Regions from separate parts of the Pseudomonas sp. 1L-E-NC-VB-C3 genome, predicted to be linked through region 1. Evidence: predicted binding sites of a transcription regulator. Region 1 holds the regulator's gene; each other region holds the start of a gene.

Region 1 (6,505 bases):
CAGGTGATGACTGCACACGGCAAGACCGCCCGGCCCGACATGCTCGCCGCCGAAGCCCTGAAAATCATGGAAGACCATCGAATCAACGCCCTGGTAGTCGTCGACGAGGAGGATCGCCCGATCGGCGCCTTCAACCTCTCCGATCTGCTGCGCGCAGGAGTCATGTAATGAGCAACGATCTGCTGCAACGCGGCAAAGCGATCAAACTGGCAGTGTTCGACGTCGACGGTGTGCTCACCGACGGGCGCCTGTACTTCCTCGAAGACGGCAGCGAGTTCAAGACCTTCAACACGCTCGACGGCCAGGGCATCAAGATGTTGATGAATGCCGGCGTGCAGACGGCGATCATCAGTGGTCGCAAGACCCCGGTGGTCGAGCGCCGCGCGAAAAACCTCGGCATCCCGCATCTGTTTCAGGGGCGCGAGGACAAACTGGTGGTACTCGACGGTCTGCTCGCGCAACTGGGCCTAAGCTATGAAGAAGTCGCCTATCTCGGTGACGATCTGCCAGACTTGCCGGTGATCCGCCGTGTAGGGCTGGGCATGGCGGTGGCCAACGCTGCCGATTTCGTCCGCGAACACGCCCACGGCGTTACCCGCGCCCGTGGCGGCGAAGGTGCCGCCCGCGAATTCTGCGAATTGATCCTGCGCGCCCAGGGCCGCCTCGAAGCGGCCAACGCCGCGTACCTGTGAGCCTGACCATGTTTAGCAAAAAGTTTCGCAATTTCCTGCTGTTCGGCTGCATCGCGGCGATTTTCGCTGCGGTGGGCTACTGGAACATCAGCCCGGAGCGCTTCCTCGACAAGCCGCCGGTCTCGGCCGCCGAGAATCCGATCGACTGGTACGCGACCAACACGCACACCATTCAGTACCTGCCCGACGGCAAGGTGCAGTACGAGATGACCTCCGACAAGGCCGAGCACGTCAAGGCCACCGATGTCACTCTGGTAACCAAGCCTGATTTGAACATGTACCGCGGCACCGACTTCCCGTGGCACGTGACCAGCGAGCGCGGCGAAGTGAATTCGGGCGGCACCGAAGTTGAATTGATCGATTCGGTCCGCGTACAGCGCACCGATGAGAAACAGCGCGGCACCCTGATCACCAGCACCCGCATGACCGTGTTCCCGCAGCAAGAATATGCGCAGACCGCGCAACCCGTTAGAATCGAGGGCGCTGGCGGCGTATCGACTGGCGTCGGAATGAAAGCGTACCTGAAGGACAGCAGGATACACCTGCAATCGAACGTAAGAGGACAGTATGAGGCTCGTTAAAACCCTCCCTATTTTGCTCAGTCTGGGCGCAGCACTGGGAAGCGCGAGCGCCTGGTCCCTGCCGAACGATCAGCAGCAGCCTATCCGCATTCAGGCCGACGACGCCCAACTGGACGACAAGAATGGCATCGCCACCTATAAAGGTGACGTGATCATTACCCAGGGCTCGATGATCGTTAAAGGCAACACCGTGACCATGACGCGCGCGCCCAATGGCGACATCGACGTGGTGACCTCGGTAGGCAACCTGGCTTACTTCGAGCAGTTGCAGACCCAGGGCGACGCCAACCCGGTCAAGGGCTACGGCGTGACGATTCAATACCACGCCCAGCAGAACCGGGTGGTGCTGATCGACAAGGCCAAGGTTATCGACAAGGATAACAACGTCACCCAGGGCGAAAAAATCGTCTACGACACCGTGAAGAAGCTGGCCAGCGCCGGTCGCGCCACAGGCAGCAAGGTCACCGAATCGCGTCCGCGCATCGACATGGTGATCCAGCCGAAGAAGAAAACCGAAGAGAAATCCCAGTAATGGCAACTCTGAAAGCTCAGCACCTGGCCAAGGCCTATAAAAGCCGCCAGGTCGTGCGTGACGTCAGCCTGTCGATCGACAGCGGGCAGATCGTCGGCTTGCTCGGCCCGAACGGCGCCGGCAAGACGACGTGCTTCTACATGATCGTCGGCTTGGTGCAGGCTGATCAGGGCCGTGTGCTGATCGATGATCTGGACGTCAGCCACCAGCCGATGCACGGCCGCGCCAAGGCCGGTATCGGCTATCTGCCGCAAGAAGCGTCGATCTTCCGTAAACTGTCGGTCGCCGACAACATCATGGCGATCCTCGAGACCCGCCCGGAGCTGGACAAGGCCGGTCGTCGCAAGGAGCTGGAAAGCCTGCTGCAGGAATTCCACATCAGCCACATCCGCGACAACCTCGGCATGAGCCTGTCCGGTGGTGAACGCCGCCGGGTGGAAATCGCTCGCGCCCTGGCGACGGCACCGAAATTCATACTGCTCGACGAACCGTTCGCCGGCGTTGACCCGATCTCGGTCGGCGACATCAAGCAGATCATCCATCACCTCAAGGCCAAGGGCATCGGTGTGCTGATCACCGACCACAACGTGCGTGAGACGCTGGACATTTGCGAAACCGCTTACATCGTCAACGACGGTCAACTGATCGCTGAAGGCGATGCCGAGACCATCCTGGCCAACGATCTGGTCAAGGAAGTGTATCTGGGTCACGAGTTCCGCCTGTAAGCGCGACAGCGCTGTATCGATTCAAGGCGCATTTATCCGCTTTAATTGTTACAGCGCTCTAGGCAAACACTTCAGTTTCAGGCATATAATTTGCTTAAGTTTGGCGCTTCGGCGCCCTGTAGTGGATGGCGCAAAGCGCCGGCGAATAAGGTGTTAAGCCCCTGCCATGAAACCATCGCTAGTCTTGAGAATGGGCCAGCAGCTGACGATGACACCGCAGCTGCAACAGGCCATCCGCCTGCTCCAATTGTCGACCCTGGACCTGCAACAGGAGATCCAGGAGGCTCTGGAATCCAATCCGATGCTCGAGCGCCAGGAAGAAGGCGACGACTTCGACAACGCCGATCCGCTGGCCGACAACGCCGAACAGAAGCCCGCCGAAATCCAGGAACCCTCCTACCAGGAAACCGCCCCGACGGTGGATAACCTCGAGGATGGCGATTGGAACGAGCGCATCCCCAATGAACTGCCAGTGGATACCGCCTGGGAAGACGTTTACCAGACCAGCGCCAGCAGCCTGCCCAGCAGCGATGACGATGAGTGGGATTTCACCACCCGCACGTCCGCCGGCGAGAGCCTGCAAAGCCATCTGCTCTGGCAACTGAACCTGGCGCCGATGTCCGACACCGATCGCCTGATCGCTGTCACCCTGATCGACTGCATCAACAATCAGGGCTATCTGGACGAAACACTCGAAGAAATTCTTGAAGCGTTCGATCCGGAACTGGACATCGAGCTCGACGAAATCGAAGCCGTCCTGCATCGCATCCAGCAATTCGAGCCCGCTGGTATCGGCGCCCGCAACCTCAGCGAATGCCTGCTGCTGCAATTGCGCCAGCTGCCCGCGAAGACGCCGTGGCTGACCGAGGCCAAGCGGCTTGTCGCCGATTACATCGACCTGCTCGGCAGCCGCGATTACAGCCAGTTGATGCGGCGCATGAAGCTCAAGGAAGACGAGCTGCGCCAGGTCATCGAACTGGTGCAGAGCCTCAATCCGCGTCCCGGCTCACAGATCGAGTCGACCGAAGCCGAATACGTGATTCCCGACGTGATCGTGCGCAAGGACAACGAGCGCTGGCTGGTCGAGCTGAACCAGGAATCGGTGCCTCGCCTGCGCGTCAACGCCCAGTACGCCGGTTTTGTGAAGCGCGCCGACACCAGCGCCGACAACACTTTCATGCGCAACCAGTTGCAGGAAGCGCGCTGGTTCATCAAGAGCCTGCAGAGCCGCAACGAAACCCTGATGAAAGTGGCCACGCAGATCGTCGAACATCAGCGCGGCTTCCTCGAATACGGCGACGAAGCAATGAAGCCGTTGGTATTGCATGACATCGCCGAAGCGGTCGGCATGCACGAATCGACGATTTCCCGGGTGACCACACAAAAATTCATGCATACCCCGCGCGGTATTTATGAGCTGAAATACTTTTTCTCCAGCCACGTCAGCACCTCCGAAGGCGGCGAATGCTCGTCCACGGCGATCCGCGCGATCATCAAGAAACTGGTCGCTGCGGAAAATCAGAAAAAGCCGTTGAGTGACAGCAAGATCGCTGGTTTACTGGAGGCACAAGGCATTCAGGTGGCTCGCCGCACCGTCGCCAAGTACCGCGAATCCCTCGGAATCGCGCCTTCGAGCGAACGCAAGCGGTTGATGTAAGCCACGTTACAGCGTTCCAGTGGCAGGCTTTTCGGCCTGCCGCTTTATGCACTGGCAACGAAGGAGAAGCTGTATGCAAGTCAACATCAGTGGACACCAACTGGAAGTGACCCAACCTCTGCGTTCCTACATCGAGGAAAAACTCCAGCGACTGGAGCGACATTTCGACAAGATCACCAACGTGCAGGTCACGATGTGCGTCGAAAAGCTGAAACAGAAGATCGAAGCCACCTTGCATATTCCCGGCAGTGAAGTGGTCGCAAACGCAGAAGATACCGACATGTACGCTGCGATCGACTCACTTACCGACAAGCTGGATCGCCAACTCAAAAAGCATAAGGAAAAGACCCAGAGCCTCCTCCAGGGCGCGACCGGTCGTTAACACCCCTATCCATGATCCGACTTGAAACCATCCTGACCCCCGGCCGTTCCCAAGTGAACGCGCCGGGCGGCAGCAAGAAAAAAGCCCTCGAACAGATTGCCAACCTGATCCACCGCGAAGTGCCGGATCTGGCGATGCAGGATGTCTTCGAGGCGCTGATCGCCCGTGAAAAACTCGGCTCCACCGGTTTTGGCAACGGCATCGCCATTCCCCACTGCCGCCTCAAGGGCTGCGCGGGGCCAGTGAGCGCCCTGCTGCACCTCGAAGCCCCGATCGATTTCGACGCCATCGACGGCGCTCCGGTGGACCTGTTGTTCGTACTGCTGGTCCCGGAAGCCGCAACCGACGCGCATCTGGAGTTGTTGCGCCAGATCGCCAGCATGCTCGACCGCAAGGAAGTGCGCGACAAATTGCGCAGCGCTCCGAGCAATGAAGCCTTGTACCAGGTTGTACTGGACGAGCAGAACGGGCACTAATCATGCGTTTGATCATTGTCAGTGGCCGTTCGGGCTCGGGTAAAAGTACCGCCCTGAATGTCCTTGAGGACAACGGCTACTACTGCATCGACAATCTGCCGGCCGGTTTGCTGCCGGAACTGGCCGAGCGAGCGCTGATTCACACAGAACTGGCGCAGCCGCTGGTCGCCGTGTCGATCGATGCGCGCAACCTGCCCAGCCATCTGTCACGTTTCCCTGAGTTGCTCGAAGACGTGCGTGCCAAGCATATCAAGTGCGATGTGCTGTACCTGGACGCCGATGAAGAAACCCTGCTCAAGCGTTTTTCCGAGACCCGTCGTCGTCACCCGCTGAGCAACGCCAATCGCTCACTGGCCGAGGCGATTCACGACGAAACCGCCCTGCTCGGTCCGATCGCCGATCTGGCCGACCTGAAGATCAACACCACCAGTCTGAATCTGTATCAACTGCGCGACACCATCAAGTTGCGCCTGTTGAATCAACCGGAGCCCGGTACGGCGTTTCTGGTCGAGTCGTTCGGCTTCAAGCGCGGCATGCCGGTCGACGCCGACCTGGTGTTCGACGTGCGCTGCCTGCCCAATCCGTACTGGAAACCGGAACTGCGTGCGCAATCGGGCCTTGATGCACCGGTGGCCGAGTACCTGGCGCAGCAGCCGGATGTCGAAGAAATGTATCAGGACATCTACGCCTACCTGAACAAGTGGCTACCACGCTTCGCCGCCAGCAACCGCGCCTACGTCACCATTGCCATTGGCTGCACCGGCGGGCATCACCGCTCCGTCTACCTGACCGAACGACTGGGTCAGGCCCTGCAGAAAACCCTGAAGAACGTCCAGGTTCGCCACCGCGACCTCACCTAAAGGATTTACACCGCGATGCCTGCTCGTGAAATCGAAATCATCAATAAGCTGGGCCTGCATGCCCGGGCATCGGCCAAATTTGTCGGCGTGGCGGGTCAGTATCCAGACTGCACGATCCGAGTGGGACGCACACCTGAAACGACTGTCGACGGCAAGAGCATCATGGCTATGATGATGCTCGCGGCGGGTAAAGGCACCAAGATCCATTTAAGCACCGAAGGCGAACAGGCTCAGGAAGCCATGGACGCATTGGTCGATCTGATCGAAAGGTATTTCGACGAAGGTGAATAATCCTTGAGGCGGGGACACTGTTCCTCGCCTCCATTCACCCCAACGCCGTATCCATCACCATCATCAGACAAAACCCGATCAGAAGGCCCAGACTCGCCAGCTTGTCATACCCATGACGGCGCGATTCCGGGATCACTTCGTGGGTCACCACCAGCAACATCGCCCCCGCCGCCAGTGCCAGCCCCAGCGGCAGCAGCACCTGAGCCAGACTCACGAGCCACGCACACAGCAGCGCAAATACCGGTTCGACCAGCCCCGACGCCGCGCCGATCAGAAACGCTCTGACCCGCGACATTCCCGCCCCGGCGA
Region 2 (6,505 bases), on a different contig from region 1:
CATCGGGCTCCAGCAGACGAATGCGTTCCAGATCGACGCCCAGTTCGGTCAGCGCTTCACGGGCGACGTCGAGCAGGCCGAGGTTGCTCAGGCTGTCGTAGAGCAAACGGCCGATGAGAAATTCCAGCGAGAGGTAATAAACCCGCTTCTGGCCTTTGCGGTAGATCTGCCGGGTGTGATCCATCCAGTGTTCGACCATGTGATCACGCGCGGCCAGGGCAATGGCTTCGAACCAGTCATGGTCGAAGGCATGATCGGGGTCTTTGCCCACGGCGTAGGTGAGTTTGGTCAGGACGGCGTCGCGGAACGCGGCCACCTCTGCTTCGCGAACTAGTGGTTCTTGAGTCATCAACAGGACCTCGAGCGAGCGGGAATTTTCTGAGCCTAGACGGTCTGACCGGCGGTAACGGCTCTGGTTCGGCAGTATTTGCCCGGACTGTGCAGCAGTCCGACATAACCCTGGCGGATGAACCAATGAATGCAGGGGCCGTGCCGTCCTGTCGGGCAAATTGCAGTCGTTGCGAAAATATCCGGCGAAAGGTTGTTCAAAATTCCACCGCTCCCGGTATGATCGCGCGCCCTGATGCATACACGCCTGGTAACTCCCGATGATGAAGCCCAACCTGATCGCCGCCGCCGAGATTGATCGTCTCGATACGTGGGCCAAATACTCGGCGCCGATGTGCGGCTCGTGCATGTCCAGCTGCTGCACGCTGCCGGTCGAAGTGAAGATCAAGGATCTGGTGCGCATCGGTGTGGTCGACGAGTTCGAACTGGGCGATCCGCCAAAGAACATTGCCAAGCGTCTGCAAAAGGAAGGTCTGGTCGAGCGCTTCAATCAGAAGTCGGGAATCTTCACCCTCCAGCGCATGAGCAACAACGATTGCTATTACCTGGATCGTAAAACCCGCCTGTGCACCATTTATGACAAGCGCCCGGACACCTGCCGCAACCACCCGAAGATCGGGCCGCGGCCGGGGTATTGCGCTTATAAACCGAAAGACGTCGAGCGGGTGCAGAACTTCCGGGCCATCGACAAATTTTGATCGCTGGGGAAGTTTTCGGCGGCTGATCGGCCGCTTTCGCGAGCAGGCTCGCTCCCACAATAGAGATCAGTGAACACGGATTTTGTGTGCACCCGAAATCCCCTGTGGGAGCGAGCCTGCTCGCGAAAGGGCCAGTGCAAACACTGCATAAACGCCAGACAAACAAAAACGCCCCCGGTCTCGCGACCGGGGGCGTTTTCTATTCCAGGGCTGGATTACGCCTTGGCTTTCTTGGCAGCGCGGGTACGCTCGCTTTCGTCGAGGATCTTCTTGCGAAGACGGATCGACTTAGGCGTGACTTCGCACAGCTCGTCTTCCTGGATGTATTCCAGAGCCTGTTCCAGGGTGAAGCGAACAGGTGGGACCAGAGCGATGGTTTCGTCTTTACCCGAAGCACGCATGTTGTCGAGCTTCTTGCCTTTGGTTGGGTTCACACCCAGGTCGTTGTCGCGGCTGTTCTGACCAACGATCTGACCGTTGTAGATCTCCTGGCCGTGTTCTACGAACAGCTTGCCACGGGCCTGCAGAGTTTCCAGCGAGTAGGTCAGAGCCTTGCCGGTTTCAACCGAAACCAGAACGCCGTTCTGACGGCCGGACATGTGGCCCGACTTCACTGGAGCGTAACGGTCGAAGATCGAGGTCAGGATGCCAGCACCGTTGGTCAGGGTCAGGAACTGGTTACGGAAACCGATCAGACCGCGAGCAGGGATGTTGTATTCCAGACGAACACGGCCCTTGCCATCCGGCACCATGTTGCTCAGGTCGCCCTTACGCAGCCCCATCTCTTCCATGACCTTGCCCTGGGATTCTTCAGGGATGTCGATGGTGACGTTTTCGAACGGTTCCTGCTTCACGCCGTCGACTTCACGGATGATCACTTCAGGGCGGCCCAGGGCCAGCTCGAAGCCTTCGCGACGCATGGTTTCGATCAGTACCGAGAGGTGCAGCTCACCACGGCCGGAAACCTTGAACTTGTCAGCGGAGTCGCCTTCTTCAACGCGCAGTGCAACGTTGTACAGCAGCTCTTTGTCCAGACGATCCTTGATGTTACGGGAGGTCACGAACTTGCCTTCTTTACCGCAGAATGGCGAGTCGTTTACCTGGAAGGTCATGGAAACGGTTGGCTCGTCAACGGTCAGCGGCTTCATCGCCTCGACGGTGTTGATATCGCACAGAGTGTCGGAGATGAACAGCTCGTCGAAGCCGCTGATGCAGACGATGTCGCCGGCTGCTGCTTCGTCAACGTCGATGCGGTGCAGACCGTGGTGACCCATCAGCTTCAGGATACGACCGTTGCGACGCTTGCCGTCGGCGCTGATAGCGACAACCGGGGTGTTCGGCTTGACGCGACCACGGGCGATACGGCCAACACCGATAACACCCAGGAAGCTGTTGTAGTCCAGAGCGGAGATCTGCATCTGGAACGGACCGTCACGGTCAACGGCCGGAGGCGGAACGTGGTCGACTACTGCCTGGTACAGCGGAGTCATGTCTTCCGCCATGGCGGTGTGGTCCAGACCAGCAATACCGTTCAGGGCCGAAGCGTAAACAACCTGGAAGTCCAGTTGTTCTTCGGTCGCACCGAGGTTGTCGAACAGATCGAAGATCTGGTCCAGAACCCAGTCCGGACGCGCGCCTGGACGGTCAACCTTGTTGATGACCACGATTGGACGCAGGCCGGCTTCGAAAGCCTTCTTGGTCACGAAACGGGTTTGCGGCATAGGGCCGTCTTGAGCGTCAACCAGCAGCAGAACGGAGTCGACCATCGACATTACGCGTTCAACTTCGCCGCCGAAGTCGGCGTGGCCCGGGGTATCCACGATGTTGATGTGGTAGCCGTTCCAGTTGATGGCGGTGTTCTTCGCCAGAATGGTAATACCGCGCTCTTTTTCCTGGTCGTTGGAGTCCATCACGCGCTCGTCGTTGAGCTCGTTGCGCTCCAGGGTGCCGGATTGACGCAGGAGTTTGTCTACCAGGGTGGTTTTACCGTGGTCAACGTGGGCAATGATGGCGATGTTGCGTAGATTTTCGATCACTTGTGTATCTCGATCAGAGGATTCGGTTTGCTGACAAGTCATGGCAGCGATTAGCAGTAGTGTCCGGCATGGCCGTTACAGCTTGACGGCGGTGTCGGGGGGCCGGTGACGCAGGCCACAGGCAAACAGCCCCGGGCACTTAGCTCGGTCGATAAACGCGCACATTGGCATGCCCCTCACTGAGCAAATGGTGGGCATGCAGGCGACTCATCACGCCTTTGTCGCAATACAGCAGGTACTGGCGAGTAGGGTCCAGTTCCTTGAAACGTGCGTTCACTGCATAGAACGGCATCGTCTGTACCTCTATGCCGGCGAGCTCCAGCGGGTCATCCTCGGCGGCATCCGGGTGGCGGATGTCGATGACGATCTGACCGGCCAGCGCTTCGCTGACTTCTTCAATCTGCAAATCCTGGCCCAACTCGTCGATTACCCGATCGATCGGCACCAGTTTGGCGTTGGCGAGCGCACGCTCGAGTACCGCCATGTCGAATTCTTTCTCTTCGTGCTCAACCCGGCCACGCTTGGCGGCGGTCTTGGGGTTGACCGAAATCACGCCGCAGTATTCCGGCATGTGCCGGGCGAAATCGGCGGTGCCGATCTCGTTGGCAGTGTCGATGATGTCCTGCTTGTGCGCGACGATCAGCGGCCGCAGCACCAGCTTGTCGGTCACGCAGTCGATCACCGACAGGTTCGGCAGCGTCTGGCTCGACACCTGGGAGATCGCTTCACCGGTCACCAGTGCATCGATGTGCAGGCGTTCGGCGATCTCGGACGAGGCGCGCAACATCATACGCTTCAAAACCACGCCCATATGACTGTTATCGACTTTGCCGAGAATTTCGCCCAGCACTTCCTCGAACGGCACACTGACAAATAGCACGCGTTGCGAGCTGCCGTACTTCTTCCAGATGAAGTGCGCGACTTCCATCACGCCCAATTCGTGGGCACGCCCGCCGAGATTGAAGAAGCAGAAGTGCGCCATCAGGCCGCGACGCATGATCTGGTAAGCCGCCACGGTCGAATCGAAGCCGCCGGACATCAATACCAGCGTCTGCTCCAACGCGCCGAGCGGGTAGCCGCCGATGCCGTTGTGCTGGCTGTGAATCACGAACAACCGTTTGTCGCGAACTTCGATACGGACTTCGATTTGCGGTGCTTTAAGGTCGATTCCGGCCGCACCGCACTCGCGACGCAGCTTGCTGCCGACGTATTTTTCCACGTCCATCGAGCTGAAGGCATGCTTGCCTGCGCGCTTGCAGCGCACCGAGAAAATCTTCCCGGCCAGTGCATCGCCGTAGTGCTGTTTGCACTTTTCGGTGATGTCGTCGAAGTCGCCCAGCGGGTACTCGTCGATCTGCAGAAAATGCGCGATACCCGGCATGCAGGTCAGGCGTTCGCCCATCTCTTTCAAGGCTTTGGGGTCGGTAACGCGGGTTTCCAGCTCGAGATTGTCCCACACGCCGTTCACCACCACGGCCGGGTCCAGGTCACGGAGCACGGTGCGGATGTTCTTGGCCAACTGGCGGATGAATTTCGTCCGGACAGGTCGGCTTTTGATGGTGATCTCGGGGAAGACTTTTACGATAAGTTTCATGAAAACAGCGCGCGAACGGCCAGCCGAAAAAGGGGGGCGCGGATTATAGCGGAAATTGCTCAAGGTTTAACCAGTTAATGTGCAGAAGGTTTTGCTTGCACCAAAACAGGTCATTTCTGAATTTAAACGCAACATTAAGGGGCGGGATTTGTCGATTCAGAACCTCGCACGCCTTAATAAGCGTGAATTTGGGGCAAAAAACCCATGCTGGGGCACTGGCATGCAATTTGCTCCCTTGTGAGGCAGGTTGCCTTGGCAGAGTATTCGCGCCGGCATCACCATTATTAAGGGCATCCACTACCCGCCCTAATTCACCCGGAGGACACTATGTCGAAGTCGGTTCAACTCATCAAAGATCATGACGTCAAGTGGATTGATCTGCGCTTCACGGACACCAAAGGCACTCAGCACCACGTGACCATGCCGGCTCGCGATGCGCTGGATGACGACTTCTTCGAAGTCGGCAAGATGTTCGACGGTTCCTCCATCTCCGGCTGGAAAGGCATCGAAGCCTCCGACATGATCCTGATGCCGGTCGACGAAACGGCCGTGCTCGATCCGTTCACCGAAGACCCAACCCTGATTCTGGTGTGCGACATCATCGAGCCTTCGAGCATGCAAGGCTACGATCGCGACCCACGTGCGATCGCCAAGCGCGCCGAAGAGCACCTGAAAGCCACCGGTATCGGTGACACCGTATTCGCCGGTCCGGAGCCTGAGTTCTTCATCTTTGACTCGGTGAAATTCAAGTCGGACATCTCCGGCTCGATGTTCAAGATCTACTCCGAGCAAGGTTCGTGGATGTCCGACCAGGACATCGAAGGCGGCAACAAGGGTCACCGTCCAGGCGTGAAAGGCGGCTACTTCCCGGTTCCACCGTTCGACCACGACCACGAAATCCGTACCGCCATGTGCAACGCACTGGAAGAAATGGGTCAGTCGGTTGAAGTTCACCACCACGAAGTGGCGACTGCCGGCCAGAACGAAATCGGCGTCAAGTTCAACACCCTGGTGAAGAAGGCCGACGAAGTTCAGACCCTGAAATACGTTGTGCACAACGTTGCCGACGCTTACGGCCGCACCGCGACCTTCATGCCGAAGCCACTGTACGGCGACAACGGTTCGGGCATGCACGTACACATGTCGATCTGGAAAGACGGCAAGAACACCTTCGCAGGTGAAGGCTATGCCGGCCTGTCCGATACCGCTCTGTACTTCATCGGCGGCATCATCAAGCACGGTAAGGCCCTGAACGGCTTCACCAACCCGGCGACCAACTCGTACAAGCGTCTGGTGCCAGGCTTCGAAGCTCCGGTAATGCTGGCCTACTCGGCTCGCAACCGTTCCGCTTCGATCCGTATTCCTTACGTGTCGAGCCCGAAAGCCCGCCGTATCGAAGCACGCTTCCCGGATCCGGCTGCCAACCCGTACCTGGCTTTCGCAGCTCTGCTGATGGCCGGTCTGGACGGTATCCAGAACAAGATCCACCCAGGCGATGCCGCCGACAAGAACCTGTACGACCTGCCGCCTGAAGAGGCGAAAGAGATTCCACAGGTTTGCGGCAGCCTGAAAGAAGCCCTGGAAGAGCTGGACAAGGGCCGCGCGTTCCTGACCAAGGGCGGCGTGTTCTCCGACGACTTCATCGACGCTTACATCGCGCTGAAATCGGAAGAAGAAATCAAGGTTCGCACCTTCGTACACCCACTGGAATATGAGCTGTACTACAGCTGCTGATCCGGTAGCGCTGCGTAAAGCGGCGTGACACAAGAGGCCTCCTTCGGGAGGCCTTTTTTATTGCCCGGCGCAACGCATTTTCCATGTGGGAGCGA
Region 3 (6,505 bases), on a different contig from region 1:
TGTTACCGGCCGCGACCTCCTGTTTGACCTCGTCGACCAGTTTGCGCATGGCCGGGTTTTCGAAGCCTTCGCCGATGATGTCGAAGGACTGCAACAGCGGCACGCCGGCCTTCATCATGGTCGCCATCTGCCGGGTGAACAGGGCGATGTCCTGCGGTTTGATGCGTTTGCCCAAGGTCAGCAGGGAGGCGGATTTCTTGCGCACCTTGCCCGGGTTTATCCCCTGTTTGCGCAGTTGCGCCTTGATCAGTGCGGGGTTCTGTCCGCTCAACTCGCCGCTGACTTTACTGCCTTTGCGGTCCGTGCCTTCCCAGGCGTAAACGCTGACTTTCGCTGCCTTGACCGCCATGTTCAATCCTTGGTGACCCGGTTGATTTCCTCAAGGCTGGTGATGCCTTGCATGGCCTTGTGCAGCCCGGAGGTGCGCAGATCGGCGAAACCGTCGCGGCGCATCTGAATGTCGATTTCCAGCGAATTGCCCTCGGCCATGATCAGCCGCTGCAGGTCCGGTGTGTTCTTTACCACTTCATAAATCCCCACGCGTCCTTTGTAACCGCCGTTGCAGTGATCGCAACCGACCGGCTCGTAGATCGTGAAATGGCCGATGCGTTCCTCGGGGAAGCCTTCCTTGAGCAAGGTCTCGTGCGGGATTTCCAGCGGCCGCTTGCAGTGCGCGCACAATTTGCGCGCCAGACGCTGGGCGATGATCAGGCTGACCGAGGTGGCAATGTTGAAACCGGGAATGCCCATGTTGTGCAGGCGCGTGAGGGTTTCCGCCGCGCTGTTGGTGTGCAGGGTCGACAGCACCAGGTGGCCGGTCTGCGCGGCCTTGATCGCGATCTCGGCGGTTTCCAGATCGCGGATCTCGCCGACCATGATCACGTCCGGGTCCTGACGCAGAAACGAGCGCAGCGCCTGGGCAAAGTCCAGCCCTTGGCGGGGATTGACGTTGACCTGATTGATGCCTTCCATGTTGATTTCCACCGGGTCTTCGGCGGTGGAAATATTGATGTCGACGGTGTTGAGGATATTCAGCCCGGTGTACAGCGACACGGTTTTACCGGAGCCGGTGGGGCCGGTGACCAGAATCATTCCTTGCGGCTGTTTCAGCGCGGCCAGGTACAAAGCCTTTTGCTCGGCTTCGTAACCCAAGGCGTCGATGCCCATTTGTGCACTGGACGGGTCGAGAATCCGGATCACCACTTTTTCGCCCCACAGGGTCGGCAAGGTGTTGACGCGAAAATCGATGGATTTGCTTTTCGACAGGCGCATCTTGATCCGCCCGTCCTGGGGTTTGCGTCGTTCGGAAATATCCAGACTGGCCATCACCTTCAGGCGCGCGGCAATACGCCCGGCCAGCTGGATCGGCGGCTTGGCCACCTCGCGCAGCATGCCGTCGGTGCGCATGCGCACCCGGTAGTTTTTTTCGTAGGGTTCGAAGTGCAGGTCGGAAGAGCCGCTCTTGATCGCATCGAGCAGCATTTTGTGCACGAAGCGCACGACCGGGGCGTCGTCGGCATCGAGGCCGCCGATCACGTCCTGTTTGTTGTCATCAATGGACTCGACGTCGAGGCCGTCGAGATCGACATCGGCCATTTCTTCCAGACCCGAGGCGTGGCTGTCGAAGAACTTGTCGATGGCGTCGCTGAGTTTGTCGTCCTCGACCAGGATCGCTTCGGTGCTCAGGCCGGTGCTGAATTGGATGTCGCTGATCGCCTGCTGATTGCTTGGGTCGGAAAGGCCCACGAACAGTTTGTTGCCGCGCCGCCAGAGGGGCAGGGCGCAGTGCTGGCGAACCAGTTTCTCACTGACCAGACCCTTGGGCTGAGTCTCTTTGTCGAGGCAATGCAGATCGAGCAGGGCCATGCCGAAATGTTCCGAGGCGATCTCGGCAATTTGCCGGCTGTTGACCAGTTTGTTGTGCACCAGGTAATTGACCAGCGACACGCGATTGCGCTGGGCCTGCGCCCAGGATTGCCGGGCGCTTGTTTCCGTGAGCAGTTCGGCCTGGACCAATTGCTTGGCCAGACCGCTCAGAGCGATGTCATTCATGGGGATTCCGCACGCTTGCCGTTCATGACTTATAGCCTAGTCAAGTGACAGCGCCAAACACGGCCGGTGCAGGTGACAAAAAGTGTCAGATAGTGCGGTTGCCGGTTGTAGGAAACGGCGTTGGGGAATGAGCGCGCCCAGCAGACGGGGGCAAATGGGCGTTGGCATGGGCTGTGCTGGGCCTTGTTCAGATCATGAGATTTCGACTCATGCATGGAGCGTGTCTATGAAAAAACAACAAGGCTTTACATTGATCGAGCTGCTGATCGTCGTGGCGATCATCGGCATTCTGGCGACTATCGCCCTGCCGCAGTATTCGAAGTATCAGGCGCGGTCGAAGGTGACCGCTGGGATTGCGGAAGCATCAGCTCTTAAGGTCAATTTTGAAGACGTGATCAATGCCGGATCGACTGACCCGAGCATTACCAACGTGAACGGCGGCACAGCGGCCACGCAGAATTGCACGTTGGCGGCATCCGGAAAAGTCGCCGATGGGACGGGTACTATTACTTGTACGCTGCTCAACGCTCCAGCGCCTGTTCTCGGCCAGACCGTAACGCTGACACGCAGTCCTACCACTGGCTGGACCTGTAAGTTCTCCGGCTCGAAAGAATATACAACTACGAGCTGCCCAGGCGTTTGACACGCACCTGCAACATAAAAAGCTCCGCAATTGCGGAGCTTTTTATGGCGCAACGGTTTTTAAAAGCTCCAATAATTTCAGCAGCTTATGAACTTTCCAAAAAACCGCAACTTGCATGCGAAGATTGAGCGAGTCATGCATTTTGCATGAAAATGAAAATTGGCATTTTTCATAACTCATTGTTTTTAAAAGAATTTATATGGCAAAAAAAGTTGGCACAGCGTTCGCAATATCTCCGGTAACCCTGCTGACAAGCGTTACAGCAGACTTCCAGTAAAAACAGGAGTTACTCGTATGAAGAAGTTCGCTATCACTGCCGCTGCTACCGCTCTGACCCTGACCATGGCTGGTGGCGCTTTCGCCCAGTCCGCTCAGGCTACCCAGTCGCCAATGGTTCTGGCTGCCGGTGAAATGACCAAGGCTAAAGAAGAGACTTCCGATACCTGGATCACCACCAAGGTCAAAGCTGATCTAGTCACCGAAAAAGGCATTCCAGGCACTGATATCAAAGTCGAAACCAACAAGGGTGTAGTTTCCCTGTCGTCGACCACTGCGGTAACCGAGTCGCAGAAAGAAGTCGCCGTAGGCATCGCCAAGAAAATCAAAGGCGTTAAAGCGGTCTCCGCTGACGGCCTGAAAGCCGAGTAAGGCAAGACTTCTCGCCTGAACCGGGAGAAGACGCGACAGACGGGCCGAGCAATACGTCTGCCGCAACTTTAGAGTTCATGCGAACGGTCACACGGATGTGACCATTACAGGCCCCGGCACTTGTGTCGGGGCCTGTTCTATTTTGGGCAATACCAATGTGGGAGCGAGCCTGCTCGCGAATGCGTATCGTCAGCCGACAAGTTCGTCAGTAGACAGACCGTATTCGCGAGCAGGCTCGCTCCCACAGGGTGAATTTCGTACGGCTTAATTACCGCGTTTGCTGTTGATCTGCCGCAGGCGATTGCCTTCGAAGCGCAGGTACTGGTACATGCCGTTGTTTGGTCCGTAGGTCCATTCCTCGACCTGAAACTCTTCGCGGCGATTGGCACTGCGCTTGTAGCCAAGCACATCGCGACTGACCGGCTCGCCACATTTTTGCAGCACTTCGCTGGCGCGGTCGCCGAGGCTGATCAACTGGCTACCGCAGCGCAATGTATCCGAAGCTGACGCGTGGCCGGCGGCGCACGTCAGAGCAAGCACAGCCAGCCAGTTACGCACGGTCATTCGGCATCCAGGTGCATTTGCGTCACCACGCGGCCGTCGCTTTCGGCCTCGCCGAGGTTGGCGTCGATGAAGTACACGCGGTCATCCTCGAGCTTGCCCTTGTCGACCAGGTAATCCTTGATGGTGCTGGCGCGGTCCTGGCCCAACTGGCGCAACAGCACCTCGCTGCCACTCCAGAACGCGATCACGCCCTCGCGCATTTTCGCCGTGCGTTCTTCCTTGCCCAGGTCTTTCCATTCAGCCGGTGGCTGGGTTTTCAGGCGGGTGCGGTAGATGCCTTCGAGCAACGCGCCTTTCTCGCTTTCGGGCACTTGCAACAGCGAGGCCTGGGCCGGGACTTTGTCGCCACGGCGCTGGAGCATCTTGTAGTAGTTGTACTGATATTCGCGTTCCAGACGTTGTTCGGCGAGCAGTGGCCCATCGCTGCTCTTCGCGGCAGTGCCTGCGATTTCCAGGCGCAGCGCCGGACGTTCCTTGAGTGCCTGCGACAGTTTCACCAGCGCCGCTTCGGCGTCTTTGCTCAGATCGCTGGAGCCCGGCGCGAAGGACACCGTGCCGAGGTCTTCGGAGCCGCCGCCACTGACCAGCCCGCCGATCATCTTGAACGGTGCGGCGGCCGCTTTGACGATCAGATTGCGCAGGGTCTGCCAGACGATCGGCATCACGCTGAACTGTGGATTATTCAGGTCGCCGGTCACTGGCAATTCGATGGAGATCTTGCCGTCGACGTCCTTGAGCAGGGCGATCGCCAGTTTCAGCGGCAGACTCACCGCATCAGGGCTGTCGACCTTCTCGCCCAGTTGCAATTGCTCGACCACGACTTTGTTGTCGGCTTTCAATTGGCCCTTGGTAATCAGGTAGTGCAGATCTAGGTTGAGCCGGCCCTTGCGGATGCGGTAGCCGGCGAATTTGCCGGAGTAGGGCGTCAGGGTCGTCAGTTCGACGCGCTTGAAACTGGTGGCGATGTCGAGGCTGGCCATCGGGTCGAACGGATTGACCGCACCCTTGATGGTCACCGGCGCATAACGGTCGACCTTGCCTTTGATGTCGACGCTGGCCGGTTTCGCCTGACGACTGTCGATGGTGCCGATCTGGCCGTTGAGCTGCTGCACGGCGGTGGCGAAATTCGGCGTCAGGCTGAAGTCGGCGAAGTTGGCCGAACCATCGTTGATCGCAATCGCGCCGATGTGAATGCCCAGTGGTTTGTCCTTGCCGGCCGGTTTGGCTGCGGTGCTTTGTGCTCCGCTGTCGGCCGGTTGCGGGATCAGCAGGTCGTCGACGTTGGTGGTGCGATCGTCGTTGATCATGAAGCGCACATACGGCTGCAACAGGTTGACCTTGTCGATCGACAGGCTGTCGCCGTGCTGATAGTTGATGCCGTCGACCACTACTTGCTGCCATTTGAGAAAATCGCGGGTCTTGAGCGTATCGAGGGTGTGCAGTTGATCAATCTGCGCGCGGCCGGTGACGCTGAGGGCCAGTGGTTCGGTGCTTTTCAGGTTGACCTTGAGGTCACTGCCGAGCATGCCGCTGCGCAGTTCCAGACGAATGAACGGGTTGATATAGGACTGCGCGACACGCAAGTCGACGTCCTGGGTTTTCACGTTGAGCTGCGCGTTGACCGGGGCCAGATTGACCGTGCCGTCGGCGCTGATCTTGCCTTGCTTGCCCAGGCCGCTGTCGAGCTTGAGCTTGAAAGGCGAGCCGTTGAGGCTGTCGAAATCCTGCAGATCGACGTTCAGCGGGGTGATGTCCAGCGCCACCGCCGGTTGCGCCGAGCGGTCAGCGAGATGGACCGTGTAGTTGCGCAGTTGCACATCCTTGACCAGCACCTGCCATGGCTTGCTCGGGGCGCTTGGCTCAGGTTTCGGCGAGTCGGCGGCGGCCGGTGTATCCGCCGGTTCGGCAGCGGCTTTGGCAGCCGGTTTCGACGGCTGGCTGGCGAACAGCTTCTGCCAGTCCAGTTGGCCGTCAGCTTCCAGCGCCGCCCAGGTTTCCAGTTTGTTGCTGCGGATCTTGCCGACCACCACTTGCTGCTTGGCCAGGTCCAGCGAGGTTTCGCTGACGTCGAGGCGTTCGAGCCTGGCCAGCGGACGTCCGTCCGGAGCCTTGATGGCGAACGGCGCAATGCTCACCGCGACGTTGTTCAGCAGCAGTTCGGTTTGTTTCGACAGGTTGAGTTTGTACTCAGTGCTGAGGCTGACCACGCCGTTTTCCAGCACCAGCGGCACGGCGTCACGCACGTAAGGCCAGAAGGATTTCATCTGGCCATCGGTGACTTTCAGGGTGCCTTCGGAGGTGAACGGGATCAGGCTGAAATTGCCGGTCCAGTCGATCCTCCCGCCAGCGGGGCCGATGGCGACGAGGGTCATGTCGGCGCTGTCCTCGGGCAAAGTGCTGAGGTTTTTCAGCTCGAAACTGAGGTCGTCGTAAAGAAATTCGATCGGCTCGCTGGGCCGCATATCCTCGAAATGCACCACACCGCCGGCCAGTTTGATGTTGTCGATACGCAGCGGGAATGGCTTGGCGTCGGGATCGGCGGGTGTCGGCTCGCTCGGCGGCACGTTGAACAGGCCCAGCAGGTTGAGCTTGCCGTCC

The links. The regulator sigma-54, encoded in region 1, starts transcription at its own class of promoters, with help from an activator protein. The targets are predictions, from matches to a motif close to ANTGGCATNNANNTTGCTNT.
Region 2: glnA (type I glutamate--ammonia ligase) is a predicted target of sigma-54. The motif match lies at 4,891-4,910, and genes of this name have one in related genera.
Region 3: AC0Z5Z_RS14430 (pilin) is a predicted target of sigma-54. The motif match lies at 2,213-2,232, and genes of this name have one in related genera.

Annotation. Positions count from the first base shown of each region.
Region 1 covers NZ_JBXAWD010000013.1:9,323-15,827, forward strand. The annotation lists gene AC0Z5Z_RS20620 (KpsF/GutQ family sugar-phosphate isomerase) at 1-168, shown strand, start outside; gene AC0Z5Z_RS20625 (KdsC family phosphatase) at 168-692, shown strand; gene lptC (LPS export ABC transporter periplasmic protein LptC) at 701-1,273, shown strand; gene lptA (lipopolysaccharide transport periplasmic protein LptA) at 1,260-1,805, shown strand; gene lptB (LPS export ABC transporter ATP-binding protein) at 1,805-2,530, shown strand; gene AC0Z5Z_RS20645 (RNA polymerase factor sigma-54) at 2,697-4,187, shown strand; gene hpf (ribosome hibernation-promoting factor, HPF/YfiA family) at 4,261-4,569, shown strand; gene ptsN (PTS IIA-like nitrogen regulatory protein PtsN) at 4,581-5,045, shown strand; gene rapZ (RNase adapter RapZ) at 5,048-5,905, shown strand; gene AC0Z5Z_RS20665 (HPr family phosphocarrier protein) at 5,921-6,196, shown strand; gene AC0Z5Z_RS20670 (ZIP family metal transporter) at 6,231-6,505, opposite strand, start outside.
Region 2 covers NZ_JBXAWD010000003.1:389,434-395,938, forward strand. The annotation lists gene AC0Z5Z_RS07260 (glycogen/starch/alpha-glucan phosphorylase) at 1-349, opposite strand, end outside; gene AC0Z5Z_RS07265 (YkgJ family cysteine cluster protein) at 609-1,046, shown strand; gene typA (translational GTPase TypA) at 1,262-3,082, opposite strand; gene thiI (tRNA uracil 4-sulfurtransferase ThiI) at 3,222-4,676, opposite strand; gene glnA (type I glutamate--ammonia ligase) at 5,004-6,410, shown strand.
Region 3 covers NZ_JBXAWD010000008.1:37,867-44,371, reverse strand. The annotation lists gene AC0Z5Z_RS14440 (type II secretion system F family protein) at 1-349, opposite strand, end outside; gene pilB (type IV-A pilus assembly ATPase PilB) at 352-2,052, opposite strand; gene AC0Z5Z_RS14430 (pilin) at 2,279-2,695, shown strand; gene AC0Z5Z_RS14425 (BON domain-containing protein) at 2,990-3,343, shown strand; gene AC0Z5Z_RS14420 (DUF2845 domain-containing protein) at 3,608-3,907, opposite strand; gene AC0Z5Z_RS14415 (DUF748 domain-containing protein) at 3,904-6,505, opposite strand, start outside.